DNA from 4 places in the Lactobacillus sp. N54.MGS-719 genome. Region 4 is predicted to be linked to each of the others. Evidence: predicted binding sites of a transcription regulator. Region 4 holds the regulator's gene; each other region holds the start of a gene.

Region 1 (3,572 bases), on a different contig from region 4:
GGTATTCAATGTCTGGTCCAAAGATGACTACTTTGTTGTCACCATCGATTTTGTTAAGTCCATTGAGATTGCCAACATAGTGGATATCACCGTTGGTTAAATTATTGGTTGCATTTGAATTGGTACCAAAATTTGTACCAGAAAGTTTATCTGCAGCAATATTACCTGCAATATGACCATTTTGGGTCACTTCATTACCGAAAATATGGAAGATACCAGCGATACCTAAAGGATGTTTATCTGCCAAATCTTTAATATGATCTGCCAATTCTTCCTTGGTCATTTCATTGATATTTGGTTTATCTTTTTTATTTGTACCTTCTTTAGAAGTATTAATATTATTATTTTGAGATACATTTTCTTCAGATTTTGAATTTATATCTTCAACTGGAGTAGTACTTTCAGCTTCTTCTGTTTGAATTGGTTGCTCAGTATTAACAGATGTTTCTGGATCTGTTTTTTCTTGAGTAGATACATCTGTATCAGTTTGCACAGTAGTTGTAGTACTATCCATCAGTATTTTCAGAGTAATTAGCTGAAACTTCAGTATTATCAGTAGTTAAAGTGTCTGCTGTATTATTTTCTACAGGAACACTTTCTTCTACTACTGAAGTTGTATCATCAGTCATTTAATTTTGAATTGCTTCAGAGGCTGCTGAGACAATTGGCGCACTAGGACCAGCTAGTATGCCGAAACTTAATAACACTGCAACAGCACCCTTAGCCAATTTGCGAATAGCAAATTGCGTTTTTTTGTCTTGAACATTTTTAGTACCTCCGTAGCACATAATTAATATATTATTTTTCCTTTCTTGTATACATTATATGACATAATGTCATTTATGAAAATAAAAATAAAAGCGCTTTAAAAAACTTAACAAATAAAAAATTATGATACTAACGCAAATCAAAAAAATGTCAATCCTTGTATTTAATTTTGAGTCCACTATACTAGATAGCGATGCTTTTTAAATAAAAGAGCGGATAAGGCACAATATATAGTATATTGTGAACCTAAAATAAAAAGGGAGTAGTTTGTATATATGGAAAGACATGAGAATTATTTTGTTTGGCTGTTTAATCAATTAAAGGGGTGGCCAGTACAAAACTATTGTTTATGGTTTTTCGCATTTGGTTTTCAATTAGCGTTACTTATTCAAGCAAAGGTTACTAGCGTAACTTTGATCACTTTCATTGGTACTCTTTTGGGTACGCTTTGTGTATTGGCAATTAATGCCACTAAGGCAATTAATGGATGGTTAGGATTGATTTCAGCAGCATGTTTCATCTATGCTGGTTGGTCAGCCAAGAATTATCTTTCTATTTTTGAACAAATTGCTTATATCGCAACTTTGGATTTGCCAGTTATCTTGTCAGTAAGATCATGGAATGATGATACTAAGAACCACTTGAGAAAGTTTGGTGGTAGAGAATGGGTCATCGCCATTGTTGGTACATTGGCCGTTTACTTGGTATCAGGCTTCTTAATTGGTAAGTTCACTAATGACCCACGTCCTTGGGTTGACGCTATCAGTTTTGCTATTTCACTTACTGCTGGTATTATGTGCTTCATGCGTTACAACAACCAATACTTCTGGTGGACTGCAAGTGGTATTTTCCAATTGATTCTTTGGGGTATCACTTATGCGCAAGGGGATGCCAACTTGGCAATGGCTATCAACTCATTGATTTACGTCATTAACGATGTTTTGGCGTTTACTGTTTCACCATGGTTCAACATGGGCCGTCGTAAATCTGGACTTAAGGAAATTAGAAACTAGTAATCAGCTAAGAATCAATTCAATATAAAAAGGAAACGTTATCGAATTTCGGTGGCGTTTTTTTGTACATAAGTGTTTTCTGAAAAGCTTTAAGAAATTTTAAAAAAGACGATATGTCACTATTAATGAAAGCGGTTTCATGATAATGCATAAGTATCAAAAGTATAATTAATTTGATACGTATACACAATAGGAGGCCATGAAAATGACATCTAAGAAAAATTTTAAAAAGAAGATGAAGAGATATCACAAGAATCACGAAGATCATAAGGAGATGAGCCCTAGAGCTAAGAAAGCTGCGGCTGGTGCGGCTTCTGCACTTTTGGGTGTTGGAATTATGACAGGCGCAAACACTCATGTTGTTAAGGCTGCAGGATATCGTGAAGATGAGATTGCTGAAGTAGAAAGCGCAAATGTTCTTAGTTCTGAAAAGACTAAGGTAAGAATTAGCGTGCAACAAAGAACTAATAGTACTGAAGATCAAAATGGTGAAGTGATTTCAGATGAAAGTACTGAAACTTCAAATGATGTAGTAACAGATACATCAACTGAAACTGCATCTACCAATCCTGAATCTGTAACAACTAATGACACAACTGTTGATACAACTTCAACTGAAGGCACAAGTCAGCTCGAAACTCAAAGTACTGAGACGACTACTGAGCAAGTATCAGCAACTGGTGATACTTCAAATGAGAAAACTCCTAAGGAAGAGACTAAAACTCCAACTTATGATGATGCTAAAAATGAAGTTGAAAACATCAACAATACAAATAATGGCAAGTTAGATGAGGCTATTGAAAATGCCAAAGGCGAAGGCGTAGAAGTTGATGTCGCAAATGGAGAAGACATCACAACCAATGTTAGTGGTATTAAGGATGCTGAAGGAAAACTTGAGGAACATATTCAAAAGCAACTTGATAAGATTAATAAAGCTTTAGAACAATATAGGACCGAACTTGAAAAATACAATAAGGAATCTGCAGAATATGAGATAAAATTGGCTGAATATAACCAAAAGAAAGCAGACTATATTGAAGAACTAAAAAAATATGGGCTTTGGGATGAAAATAACGTTGATATTGATAAAGTATCGCAAGATTTAATTTTGGATCCAAATGAAAGTTCAAAAGTTACTGTAGTGTATAAAGGCGATAATGTAACAGTAGGAACTGGTAATAAAACTATAGGAACTAATCCGGATACTCAAGTAGTACTAGATCAATTTTATAAAATTAATAAAGAAACACTTGGTGAATTTCTTAGACTTGAATATACAGGTTTTCAAAATTCAAAATATGGCAATGTTGATATTGGAAAAATTTCAGTTTCATTTAGTGGTTGGAAGCCAAACTATGAAAGAGATAAATATGATCCATCAGGTATTTATTTCAACAATAAATTAACGGATGGTTTCTGGTATGTTCATAGTGATGGTGTAACCGTAGATATTACTTTGTACGATAAAAAAGATAATCCGATTGATTTGAAGGATGGCACCGCATATATTACGGCAGGCTCTTTGAACAGTAAGGGTACAGGTAGTAAGTACATTGAAAAAGCCGAAATTATTAATGACAAAGAACATAATGAGTATGGCGGAAGCGGTCTTGCTTTACCTGAATCTACGGTAAAAGTACATGAGGGTGCCGGAATTTATGGTGGCGATGTTCTTTATTCAGAGAAGAACAATGAAGTGTTGGTAATCTATGGAGACGTTAACGATAACACCATAAGAAAACAAACTCAAGCAGCAATAAATGCTTGGGGAGACACTGAAACTAATAGAGC
Region 2 (3,572 bases), on a different contig from region 4:
GTTGGGTCAGCCCCTAAAGTTTGGAAAATTCTACTCATTTGTGAAGTTTCCAAAGTAAATGCAATTTGTACGCCTAAATAACCTAAGCTAATCATCCAAATAGTGGAAGCGGCTAGCGTTGGTAAACCTGATTTTTCTTGCTTCAAGTTCTCTTTCTCCTTCCATCTAAATCGCTTTCATATTTTAAATGATATCGATTTCAGAAAGAGCTTTCAATATGATTTGCTCTGTTAACGGTAACTTAATTGCATAAACATTTCTTGATTTTTTCTAAAATCGGCATACTTAATCTACGCTCTCTCCATCTCCTGGTAGTAAAATATTCTCATAGATTATGGGGGTATGAAACTATGCTTTCACTTTTGTTAACAATTTTCTTGATTTGGCTTTTCTTCAAGTTGGGGGTTGGCTTAATCAAGATTTTTGGCTTCTTACTCATTGCCGGATTGATTTTCGTATTTTGCGCATACTTGCTCATCCCATTCCTGGCTCTGGTAACCGTGGGTGGATTGTTGTTCGCGGCAATAAGATAATTTAATTGAATAAAAAATAAAGAGGCCTTTCGGCCTCTTTTTTACATGCTCTTCAAATTTTTAACAATCAATTTAGCTAATATCTCATAGCCTGCATTCCCAAAGTGCAAACCATCATTTTTCATTCCTTGGGCAGTCTTCTTGATGTCCCCTGCATCTAACATCGCCTGACATAAATCCGCATATCTAAAATGATATTCCTGAGCGACTTCTTCGACTGCTTTGGCATATTTTTCTACTAAAGCATTATCGCGCACAAGCTGCTTTTCCTCATCAACGGCGGGTGGCGAAACAAGCAAAACATGTGGCGGATAATATGCACAAATTATCGCTGAACAAATCAATTCCATATTTTGCTTAAATTGCGTTAACGGTACCTGCTTATGCGTTGCCAGATCATTAGTCCCAAGTAAAATTACCAAGTTATCGCACTTTTTCACGTTCAAAACTAATTCATTAAGTCTTGCAAAAAACGCACCTGAATTGATCCCCGACACTGCAGTATTTTCAATTTCTACGTCAGGCAACATCTTTTTTAAATTCCAGTTAATATGCGGCTCTTCTTTGCCTTCATTGCGTGCGATGATGCTATCGCCTGTCAGTAATAATCTCATTTTAGAACTGCCTTCTTCTTACTCTTTTTAGTTGGCTTAATGCCTAAAACATCCAAGAAGAAAGTAAAGATTGGCACACCTACGATCAAGCCCCAGCTGCCCCAGAAATGTTCTGCCACAAGCAAAACCAAGAATGTGTAGAAAATTGGTAATTCAGTCTTGCTGGCCATGAACTTAGGATTTAAGACATAGGCTTCAACGGCGTGAATAATCATGATCATAATGAAAATGTAAATCACGTAGCGAATGCCGCCTACTGAGTAGCCCACAATACTTAGCGGAATCAGCGAAATGATTACACCAGCAACTGGAACCAAACTCAAAATGAAGACCATCAAACCTAAGGCGACAATCTGTGGCATTCTCATTATAGCCAAACCGATCATTGTCAAAGCTGTGTTACAAATCGCAATAAGGAATTGGGCCTCAAGCACTACACCAAAGGTATTGGTAAATTTTTTACCGAAGTAACAAATATCTTCAAAGAGCCACTTCAAGTAGCCGCTTTTAACGAATAAACTAGAGAATTCTCTCATCTTCTTTAATTCAATCGTGTAAAAGAAACTTAAGATCAGTGACATAAATGTCGCGATGGTCAGCGTGCCGATATTAGTAGCAGTGTGAAAGGCAAAAGTCATAGCGTGCTTTGCCTGTTCAATCAACTCACTTTTACTAATGTAACGCGTTACGTACGACATCAAACGCAACGATTCATCGCTTTCATAAAATACCATAACAGACTTCACCATCTTACTGATTTGCACCACCAGCATGGGCAAGTAAACCGTTATAACGAAATACAATAGTGCCAGAATTATCAGATACGTGACGACAACTATTATCCCTGTCGGCATCTTAGGAATGTAACGCTGGACTAAACGAATCAGGTGCACGATTACGTAAGTAAAAATAAATGTTAACAGAATCGTATTCATCATTGCCCGCATCTCGTACAAACAAGCTACGATTAACAAAAATACGACAACTCTACGCAATGGCACATTGTCTTTAAATTTTTGCCAAGCTGTATTCATGAATCAAACCTCGTTTTTTCCATTATTTTTGATTGTAACATGATAATTTTCTATATTTTTTGCTTTCTAAAGCTATACCACATTTTATCTAAAATTTTTTCTAATTTATTAGCCCTATTCTGATGGGATTTGCAGTTTACAAATCAATGCTATCCGCGATAATTTTCTACAAACCACAAGATATTGTGGTACATTTAGATATGTGCTCATACATAATGTGTTTTGTGAAACAATAATAATCTTTTAGGAGTGAAAAACATGCCATCTACTAGAATTGAACTAGATCAAAACTTTATTGATCAAGTGAAACATGAAATCAAACCTCACTGGGGTGAACTTGGCTGGGTAACTTATAAGAGAACTTATGCCCGTTGGCTTCCTGATCAAGATCGTTCAGAAAACTGGGATGAGACAGTTAAGCGTGTGATCGAAGGTAACATCAACCTTGATCCACGTCTAAAAGACTCTCCCTCTAAAGAAGTTATCAGCGAATTGACCAATGAAGCTAAACGATTATTCCGTTTAGTTTATGGCTTATCAGCTACTCCTTCAGGTCGTAACCTTTGGATTTCAGGAACCGATTATCAAAAACGGACTGGCGATTCATTAAACAACTGCTGGTTCATCGCTATTCGTCCTCAAGAATATGGCGACAGTCACATCGTGCCTTCTTACGTTGATAAGAGAGAAAAAGCTGTCTCCATGCCTTTCTCCTTCCTATTCGATCAATTAATGAAAGGCGGCGGCGTTGGTTTTTCAGTTGTTAACGACAACATCAAGCAAATTCCTAAGGTTGATAACAAAATCGATTTAACTGTTGTAATCGATAAAGGCAGCAAGTCACACGATGCCTCAATCAAGGTTGGCGCCGTTGATAAAGACGAATGGAAAAAGCAAAATCCAGATCAAGACGACGTGATTTACTACAGATTGCCTGATACTCGTGAAGGCTGGGTTCTTGCCAATGCCCGTTTAATTGATATGCACTTTAACCAAACCAATCCTGATCGAAAGACCAAATTAGTTTTGGACATTACTGATATTCGTCCATACGGTGCCAAGGTCCATGGCTTCGGCGGTACTGCTTCAGGTCCAATGCCTTTAGTTGAAATGTTTATCGATATCAACAACGTCATTAATGCCCGCGCAGGTAAAAACTTGACTGCTGTTGATGCGACTGACATTTGTAACTTGATTGGTAAAACAGTTGTTGCCGGCAACGTTCGTCGTTCAGCTGAGCTTGCACTTGGCTCTAGCGACGACCAAGACTTTATCAAGATGAAGCAGGATAAGAAAAAGCTTTATCACCACCGTTGGGCTTCTAACAACAGTGTGGCCATTAATTCTAAGTTTAATAATTATGGTCCAATTGCTGACGGCATTTTGCATAA
Region 3 (3,572 bases), on a different contig from region 4:
TGCATGATAGGGATAGAATTTTGAAATCAAAAATAATTTGCTTCTATCATAGCCTTTAATGGCTTCACCTACCAACTTCTCGCTTTTACCTTCACCGTACATCTCGGCTGTATCAATAATGTTTATCCCATGATCCAGTCCATAACGGATTGCGGCTATTTCTTCATCTTTTTTTCTGGGTTCTTCACCAATATTCCATGTACCTATACCTAATCCCGTTAATTTTTCAAAATCCATCCTTATTCACTTCCTTTACTCAAATTCTAACATAGTTAAGAATATTTCTTTTTATTTAATTGACAAAATGGTCTATTCCACTTTATAATGGACTAGACCAGTAAATGGGGAGGATTTATTATGAAAGTTATTGTTACAGAAAACAAAATTCAAGGCGGAGCAAAAGCATTCGAAATTTTTGAAAAAGGTATTAAGAACGGTGCTAAGGTATTAGGTTTAGCAACCGGTTCTACCCCTGAAACACTTTACCAAAACTGGGTAAAGAGCGACCTTAATTGTGAAGATCTTACTAGTATCAACCTTGATGAATATGTTGGCTTAACACCAGACAATCCTCAAAGTTACCACTACTTCATGCAAAAGCACTTATTCGACAAGAAGCCATTCAAGAAGACTTACGTTCCAGATGGTATGGCAAAAGATATTCCAGCATTCTGCAAAAAATACGACCAAATTATTAAGGACAATCCTATCGACATCCAATTATTAGGTATCGGTCGTAACGGCCACATCGCCTTCAACGAACCAGGTACTCCATTTGACATCGGTACTCACGAAGTTAAATTAACTGAAAACACTATTGAAGCTAACGCTCGTTTCTTCGACAACGAAGACGAAGTTCCAAAGAGCGCTATCTGCATGGGTACTGCTAACATCATGCAATCTAAGAAGATCGTTTTGATGGCATTCGGTGAAAAGAAGGCTCACGCTATCAAGGAAATGATCGAAGGCCCTATTACTGAAGACGTTCCTGCATCAATTTTACAAAAGCACCCTGATGTAACTGTTATTGTTGATAAGGCTGCAGCTCAAGAGCTAGACGACAAATACAAGAACTAAATGACAATTTATCTCTAAAAATAAAAGGCTAGGCTTTCTACAATCGTAGAAGACCTAGCTATTTTTGTTAATTTTAAATCCGGGATTTTTTGAGTACTAGAATTACCTGCTTTATTTTTAGATAACTTCATTTTTTACAATTTTTCTGTTCTAATTGAATTATGTTTCATTCCTATCCGATTTTTCATTTCTACCCTTGACTTTTTCGCGTGAAACAGAATTAAAAAAGAGCTTGTGTGCCACAATATCTTGTATTAAACTTATTAATTGTCCAATATCTGGTATTTAAGAAAGAATGTGATTCAAGTTATTGTTTTAAGCGGGCCAATTGGAGCCGGAAAATCCAGTTTAACCAGTATCTTAGCAGAACATTTAGGTACGCAAGCATTTTACGAAGGCGTTGACAGCAATCCTGTTTTACCCCTCTACTATAAAAATATGAAGCGTTACACCTTTTTGCTTAACACTTATTTGCTTAACCACCGTTTAGCTCAAATCAATCAAGCTATTCAAGATAAGAACAGCGTATCCGATCGTTCTATCTATGAAGATGCACTTTTCTTCAAGATGAACGCCGATAACAAGGTCGCAGATCCTACAGAATTTAAGATCTATGACGATTTGCTTGAAAATATGATGGAAGATACGCCAGGCAATCCAAGCAAGAAGCCCGATTTGCTTATCTATATCCATGTTTCACTTGATACCATGCTTAAGCGCATTAAAAAACGTGGTCGTTCCTTTGAACAAATTAGTACAGATCCAGGTTTGAAGGACTACTATGCTAGACTACTTAGATATTATGAACCATGGTATGAACAATATGATGCTTCACCTAAGATGGCTATCAATGGTGATAAACTCGATTTTGTTTCTAGCATTGATGCTCAAAGGGAAGTATTGAAAGAAATTGACGAGAAGTTGCACGAAATAGGTAACTTATAAAACTAAATAAAAAGAAGGAACGTGATGACAGTTATTGTTTTAAGTGGGCCAATTGGAGCCGGAAAATCCAGTTTAACAGGTATTTTATCTAAATATTTAGGCACTAAGCCATTTTATGAAAGTGTTGACGACAATCCAGTTCTGCCACTTTTTTATGCTGATCCTAAGAAATATGCTTTCTTATTGCAGGTATACTTCTTAAATACACGTTTTCACAGCATTAAAGACGCATTGACTCAAGATAATAACGTGTTGGACCGCTCTATCTATGAAGATGCGCTCTTCTTCCAAATGAACGCTGACATTGGTCGTGCCACTCCTGAGGAAGTCGACACTTACTATGAACTTTTACACAATATGATGGGTGAATTAGACAGAATGCCTAAGAAGAACCCTGACTTGCTTGTTCACATCAACGTTTCTTACGACACAATGATTAAACGTATTCAAAAACGTGGCCGTCCATACGAACAATTGAGCCACGATTCAACTCTTGAAGACTACTACAAGAGATTGCTTCGCTACTACAAGCCATGGTATGACAAGTACGATTACTCACCAAAGATGGAAATTGATGGTGACAAATATGACTTCATGTCTTCTGAAGAAGATCGTGAAATCGTACTTGATCAAATCGTTGATAAATTGAAGGAAGTTGGTAAGTTACCAATGGACTGGGACAAATCAACTGATATCCAAATCGAAGCTTAATTTCCCAGGTAATAATTGAAAAAGAGCTAGGATTTAACGTCCTAGCTCTTTTCGTATGCATAAATTTTCTTTATTCGATGCTCTCTAAAGCTTTGGCAATACCATCATGATTATTATCTAAAGTGATATTTTCTGGCTTAAATTGCTTTTTCAAGTCTTCTGGTGCATTGCCCATTAAGAAGGGATGCCCCACTGCTCTTAACATTTCTTCATCGTTATAGTTGTCGCCAAAAGCGAGGCAGTCTTTTAGATCTACACCATATTCTTGAGCTACGATTTCAACTGCGCTTCTCTTGCTTACGCCCTTTAAGACGATTTCAAGTAGCGTTGGTGAAGACTTTACAAAATCAAGGTCAATATATTTCTTTGAAAGTTCCTTTTGCATGCGGTCAATTTCTTTAGGCTCACCCATGATTAAGCCCTTGTGTACACCTTGCAGTTTTGCGATTTGTTCAATGCTGGTTTTAGTAGATTTCACATCAACAATGCTTTCTTCTTTTTTGACCCAGTCGCTTTCTTTTTCTGCACTATACCACACATAGCCGCTATAAATATTCCAAGCAGCACCGTTATTTTGCTCTTCAACATAACGGCAAATTTCTGCAGCTTCCTTTGCTTCAAAAAAGCGCGTAATTAGCGCTCTACCGGTCTCATCTAGCGCTAAGGCACCATTATAGGCAATCATCGGAAAGACCTTAAGAATCTGTCCTACTGCCGTCATAATGCCTTTAGGAAGACGAGCTGAAGCTGGTATAAAAATATTACCATTGATAATTTGATGTCTGATTGCGTCACGCGTTTTAGGCGTTACCTTTAATTCATTGTTAATTAGCGTGCCA
Region 4 (3,572 bases):
GATTTTATCCGCATTTTGCTTAAGAAAAGCTTGCACATCAGGATCATGCAAGGCTTGATTCTCCAAAGTCTTTTCATCGCCTAAATTGCGCTGTTTAACAATTTGCTTGATCACATTGCCTATTGGTTCCATTTATTCACCTGCTTTCTTATTTATTGTTCAAATCTTTAAACAAGTCCTTCAATTGCGCAGTAGAAATACCGGAATTGGTATCCACCTTCTTCTTGCTCCAATCAGTGCCCTTTTCTACGCGCTTATTTTGATAGTTATAGTTTCTTCTGGATCTTCGATTATTGCCATTGCCAAAACTATCGCGACGTTTCTTCACGTACTGCAAAGCCTGAACCGCGGTTGCAACGCCATGTTGGAGCCAGTCGTTAGCAATCTTGTAGGCCAAGTTTGAGTTCACTACAGTATCGTAAGTCAAACAAGTATAGGTCAGAATATTGATCAAATCTTCTGGCAAACCATACTGGGTGTGCAAATTATTGATAATCTGCCGCTCGCCTGCACTGGCAATACCGCCCTTTTCTGTTTTTATCTTATACAAAAACTCAGCGGGTGAGCTTTCATTGGCTTCCTTGAGCAACTTCTTATCGTTGTCGTCCAAGCCCTTAATTGCAGCCAAAGCCTTTTTACGGCCTTCATTTACCTGCTTTTGCACGTGTTCTCTAGTGTTAATCCGTTTGTAGTTCTCAGCTAAAGTATTGCTAATGTCGCGCATGTTCAATTCATACGAACCATGAAGGCATGGCAAACTCTCATCCACGAATTCTTTTTCGGACAAGCCATACGTCTGCATCAAAGAGCGAATTTGATTCTTCTTATTATCAACTTCACTAGCTGGAATTTGATAAACCTCATATTGCTCTTTGATAAAGTCCCAATCGATTGCATCCCTGTCGTTAACTTGGGCCACCTCTTCTTCATGAACTTTGTTTTCTTTGGCGGCCTCAATTACATCGCTGGATGGAGTGATTGCTTCATCCCCCGGCAAACGGAACATATCAAAGAAATTAGCCGAAACATCGCGCGCATTCTTAATAGGCTTTTCCCGCAACTTAGCTTCTTTAGCGAACTTGTGGCTTAATTCATGAAAGGTTTCTTCGCCAACTTTTTCCTTAAGCAAACTTGCAAGAAGCGGCGTAGCGAAAAACTTATCAGCACTAGGCACTTTAAGCAATTTAAACACGATGACGTTATTAAAAACATTATCGGACAAAAATGTTTGAACTAACCCCACGGCCTCTAATTTATGAAGCGAGGTAAACATCGTCTTTAAGCTACAATCCAGTTGTTCTTGCAGCGAATAAATACCCTTAGAATCAGAAATAATGCCGTATGGATCATAATCACTGATTAAAGTCTGATATAAAGCCACCGCAACAGCACCAACTAATGGCTGATACAATTTGATCAATATTTGCCCGTCTTCAGGAAAAAGCGTAACTCGATTGGCTACATAATATAGATGCTTGGGATCAGATGTCTCAAACATTTTTAATTACCCTTTTCCTTTTTAGCCATCATGTCTTCCATAGTCTTCATAAAGCTAGACATGTCTTTAAATTCACGATAAATGGAAGCAAATCTAATGTAAGCTACATCGTCCAAGTCGGCTAATTCATCCATGACGTATTGACCGATCTTCTTAGATGAAATTTCGCTTACACCTTGTTTTCTAACTTTATTTTCGACATGGTCAACTAATTGTTCGAATTGTTCGCTACTAATCGGACGCTTTTGCCCTGCGGCCATTACACCATGCAAAATCTTCTTACGGCTGAACGGTTCACGCGTTCCGTCGTTTTTAATTACTAATAAAGGCGCCGTTTCAATACGCTCAAAGGTCGTAAAACGGAAACCACAGTTTTCACATTCTCGACGTCTTCTAATTGCCCGGTTTTCATCACTAGGACGTGAATCAATAACGCGGGAGGCATTTTGATGACAATTTGGACATTCCATAGCTATCCCTCTTTTTTGATTTTATTTAATAATTGTTCTAGTTTACTTTCTAGTTCTTTTATTGTACCAGTATTTTCAATTACAAAATCAGCCAATTGTGTTTTTTTAGACAACGGCATTTGGCTATTAATCCGCATTCTGGCTTCTTTATCAGTTAAATTATTTCTTTGTTTTAATCGCTCTATTTGAATAGATTCTGGCAAAGTAATTACCAACACACTATTGGCAATATGCTTCTTATCTAAGCCAGATTCAAAATAAACTGGTGCATCAAGGATAACCATATCTTCATTTTGATATGATGTTATCTTTTGTATTGTTTTATCGAAAATTAGAGGATGAGTCAACTGATTTAGTCTATTTAGCGCACTTTTATTACTAAAAACTAATTGACCGAGCTTTTTACGGTTAATCGTTTGGTCATCATTCAAATATTCTTCGCCAAAATTATCCTTAATTGCTTGCCAAGAAGCATTTTTTGGCTTCATTAAATCATGCGCTATTTCGTCACAGTCGACAATAGGAATATTTTGCTTTTTAAAAAATTGATCCGCGGTGCTTTTGCCTGTCGCAATCCCGCCAGTTAAAGCTAAAACGTATGTCATTTGTATATCACCTGACAATGTGGGCAAAAAGTAGTGCCTCTGCCTGAAACTTTAATTTTCTCAAAAGTCGTGCCACATCTAGGGCAGGCTTCACCAGCGTGGCCGTAGACTTGTAGCATCTTTTGGTAGCCACCGACTTCTCCGTTTGCATCCAAATAGCTATGAACAGTTGTACCGCGCTTTTCTATGGCAATTTTGATGGTTTCATTAATATTTTTACGCAGATCTTCTACTTTATCGGCAGGAATTTTGTTAGCCAAACTCAAGGGATGGATCTTGCTTTGCCACAAAGTTTCATCCACATAGATATTGCCTAAACCTGCAACAACAGTTTGATCGAGCAAGACATTTTTGATGTTCTTCTTTTTTCTCTTTAAGCTAGACAAAAAATACTGCTCACTAAATTCCGGCGTATTGGGTTCAACGCCCAGTTTACCGATGCCAGTTGTTTGTCGCTCGGTTCCGGTCAAAACTAGCTGCATACGGCCAAATTTGCGCACATCGTTATAACGCAAGGCAGTGCCGTCGGTAAAAATAAATTCTACGTGATCATGCTTGTCTTTAGGCGCTTCCGGCGTAGTTAAATGATACTTTCCTTCCATGCGTAAGTGCGACACAATTGTTAAATTATCATTCAAGCGAATCAATAAATACTTGGCATAGCGGTCGATACGAATAATCTTTTTGCCTGGCAGTTCATTGATAAACTTGTCATGGTCCGTCGCAACGATTTTTGGATACCACAGAATTACTTTTTCAATTGTCTTTCCTTTAATTAAAGGAGTTAAAGTTCTCCGAACAGTTTCAACTTCGGGCATTTCAGGCATCTAATCACCTACTTTGCATCGTACCAATTGTGGCCCCAACCAGAATCAGCAATTAGTGGCACATCAAGCTTAACTGCTGATTGCATTACTTCTGGCACAATCTTCTTGATTGTTTCAAGTTCATCTTTTGGCACGTCAAAAATTAATTCGTCGTGCACCTGAACTACCATCT

What was found. Region 4 encodes NrdR, which represses ribonucleotide reductase genes. Its sites were predicted from a motif close to ACACNATATATNGTGT; they were not measured.
Region 1: the regulator NrdR is predicted to act here: its motif matches at 990-1,005, upstream of pnuC (nicotinamide riboside transporter PnuC).
Region 2: the regulator NrdR is predicted to act here: its motif matches at 2,355-2,370, upstream of nrdJ (ribonucleoside-triphosphate reductase, adenosylcobalamin-dependent).
Region 3: the regulator NrdR is predicted to act here: its motif matches at 1,317-1,332, upstream of WS44_RS02320 (deoxynucleoside kinase).

Annotation. Positions count from the first base shown of each region.
Region 1 is NZ_LARO01000024.1:23,899-27,470, forward strand. Features, by position in the region: gene WS44_RS09980 (cell surface protein) at 1-514, opposite strand, end outside; gene WS44_RS09985 (hypothetical protein) at 507-629, opposite strand; gene WS44_RS05720 (YSIRK-type signal peptide-containing protein) at 630-788, opposite strand; gene pnuC (nicotinamide riboside transporter PnuC) at 1,044-1,781, shown strand; gene WS44_RS05730 (hypothetical protein) at 1,987-3,572, shown strand, end outside.
Region 2 is NZ_LARO01000026.1:5,112-8,683, reverse strand. Features, by position in the region: gene WS44_RS05950 (SLC45 family MFS transporter) at 1-146, opposite strand, end outside; gene WS44_RS05945 (hypothetical protein) at 351-533, shown strand; gene WS44_RS05940 (SGNH/GDSL hydrolase family protein) at 575-1,147, opposite strand; gene WS44_RS05935 (AI-2E family transporter) at 1,144-2,181, opposite strand; gene nrdJ (ribonucleoside-triphosphate reductase, adenosylcobalamin-dependent) at 2,440-3,572, shown strand, end outside.
Region 3 is NZ_LARO01000007.1:16,984-20,555, forward strand. Features, by position in the region: gene WS44_RS02310 (aldo/keto reductase) at 1-237, opposite strand, end outside; gene nagB (glucosamine-6-phosphate deaminase) at 358-1,077, shown strand; gene WS44_RS02320 (deoxynucleoside kinase) at 1,375-2,022, shown strand; gene WS44_RS02325 (deoxynucleoside kinase) at 2,047-2,733, shown strand; gene WS44_RS02330 (Cof-type HAD-IIB family hydrolase) at 2,804-3,572, opposite strand, start outside.
Region 4 is NZ_LARO01000081.1:2,309-5,880, forward strand. Features, by position in the region: gene dnaI (primosomal protein DnaI) at 1-132, opposite strand, end outside; gene WS44_RS08910 (DnaD domain protein) at 149-1,498, opposite strand; gene nrdR (transcriptional regulator NrdR) at 1,501-1,968, opposite strand; gene coaE (dephospho-CoA kinase) at 1,971-2,573, opposite strand; gene mutM (bifunctional DNA-formamidopyrimidine glycosylase/DNA-(apurinic or apyrimidinic site) lyase) at 2,570-3,400, opposite strand; gene polA (DNA polymerase I) at 3,409-3,572, opposite strand, start outside.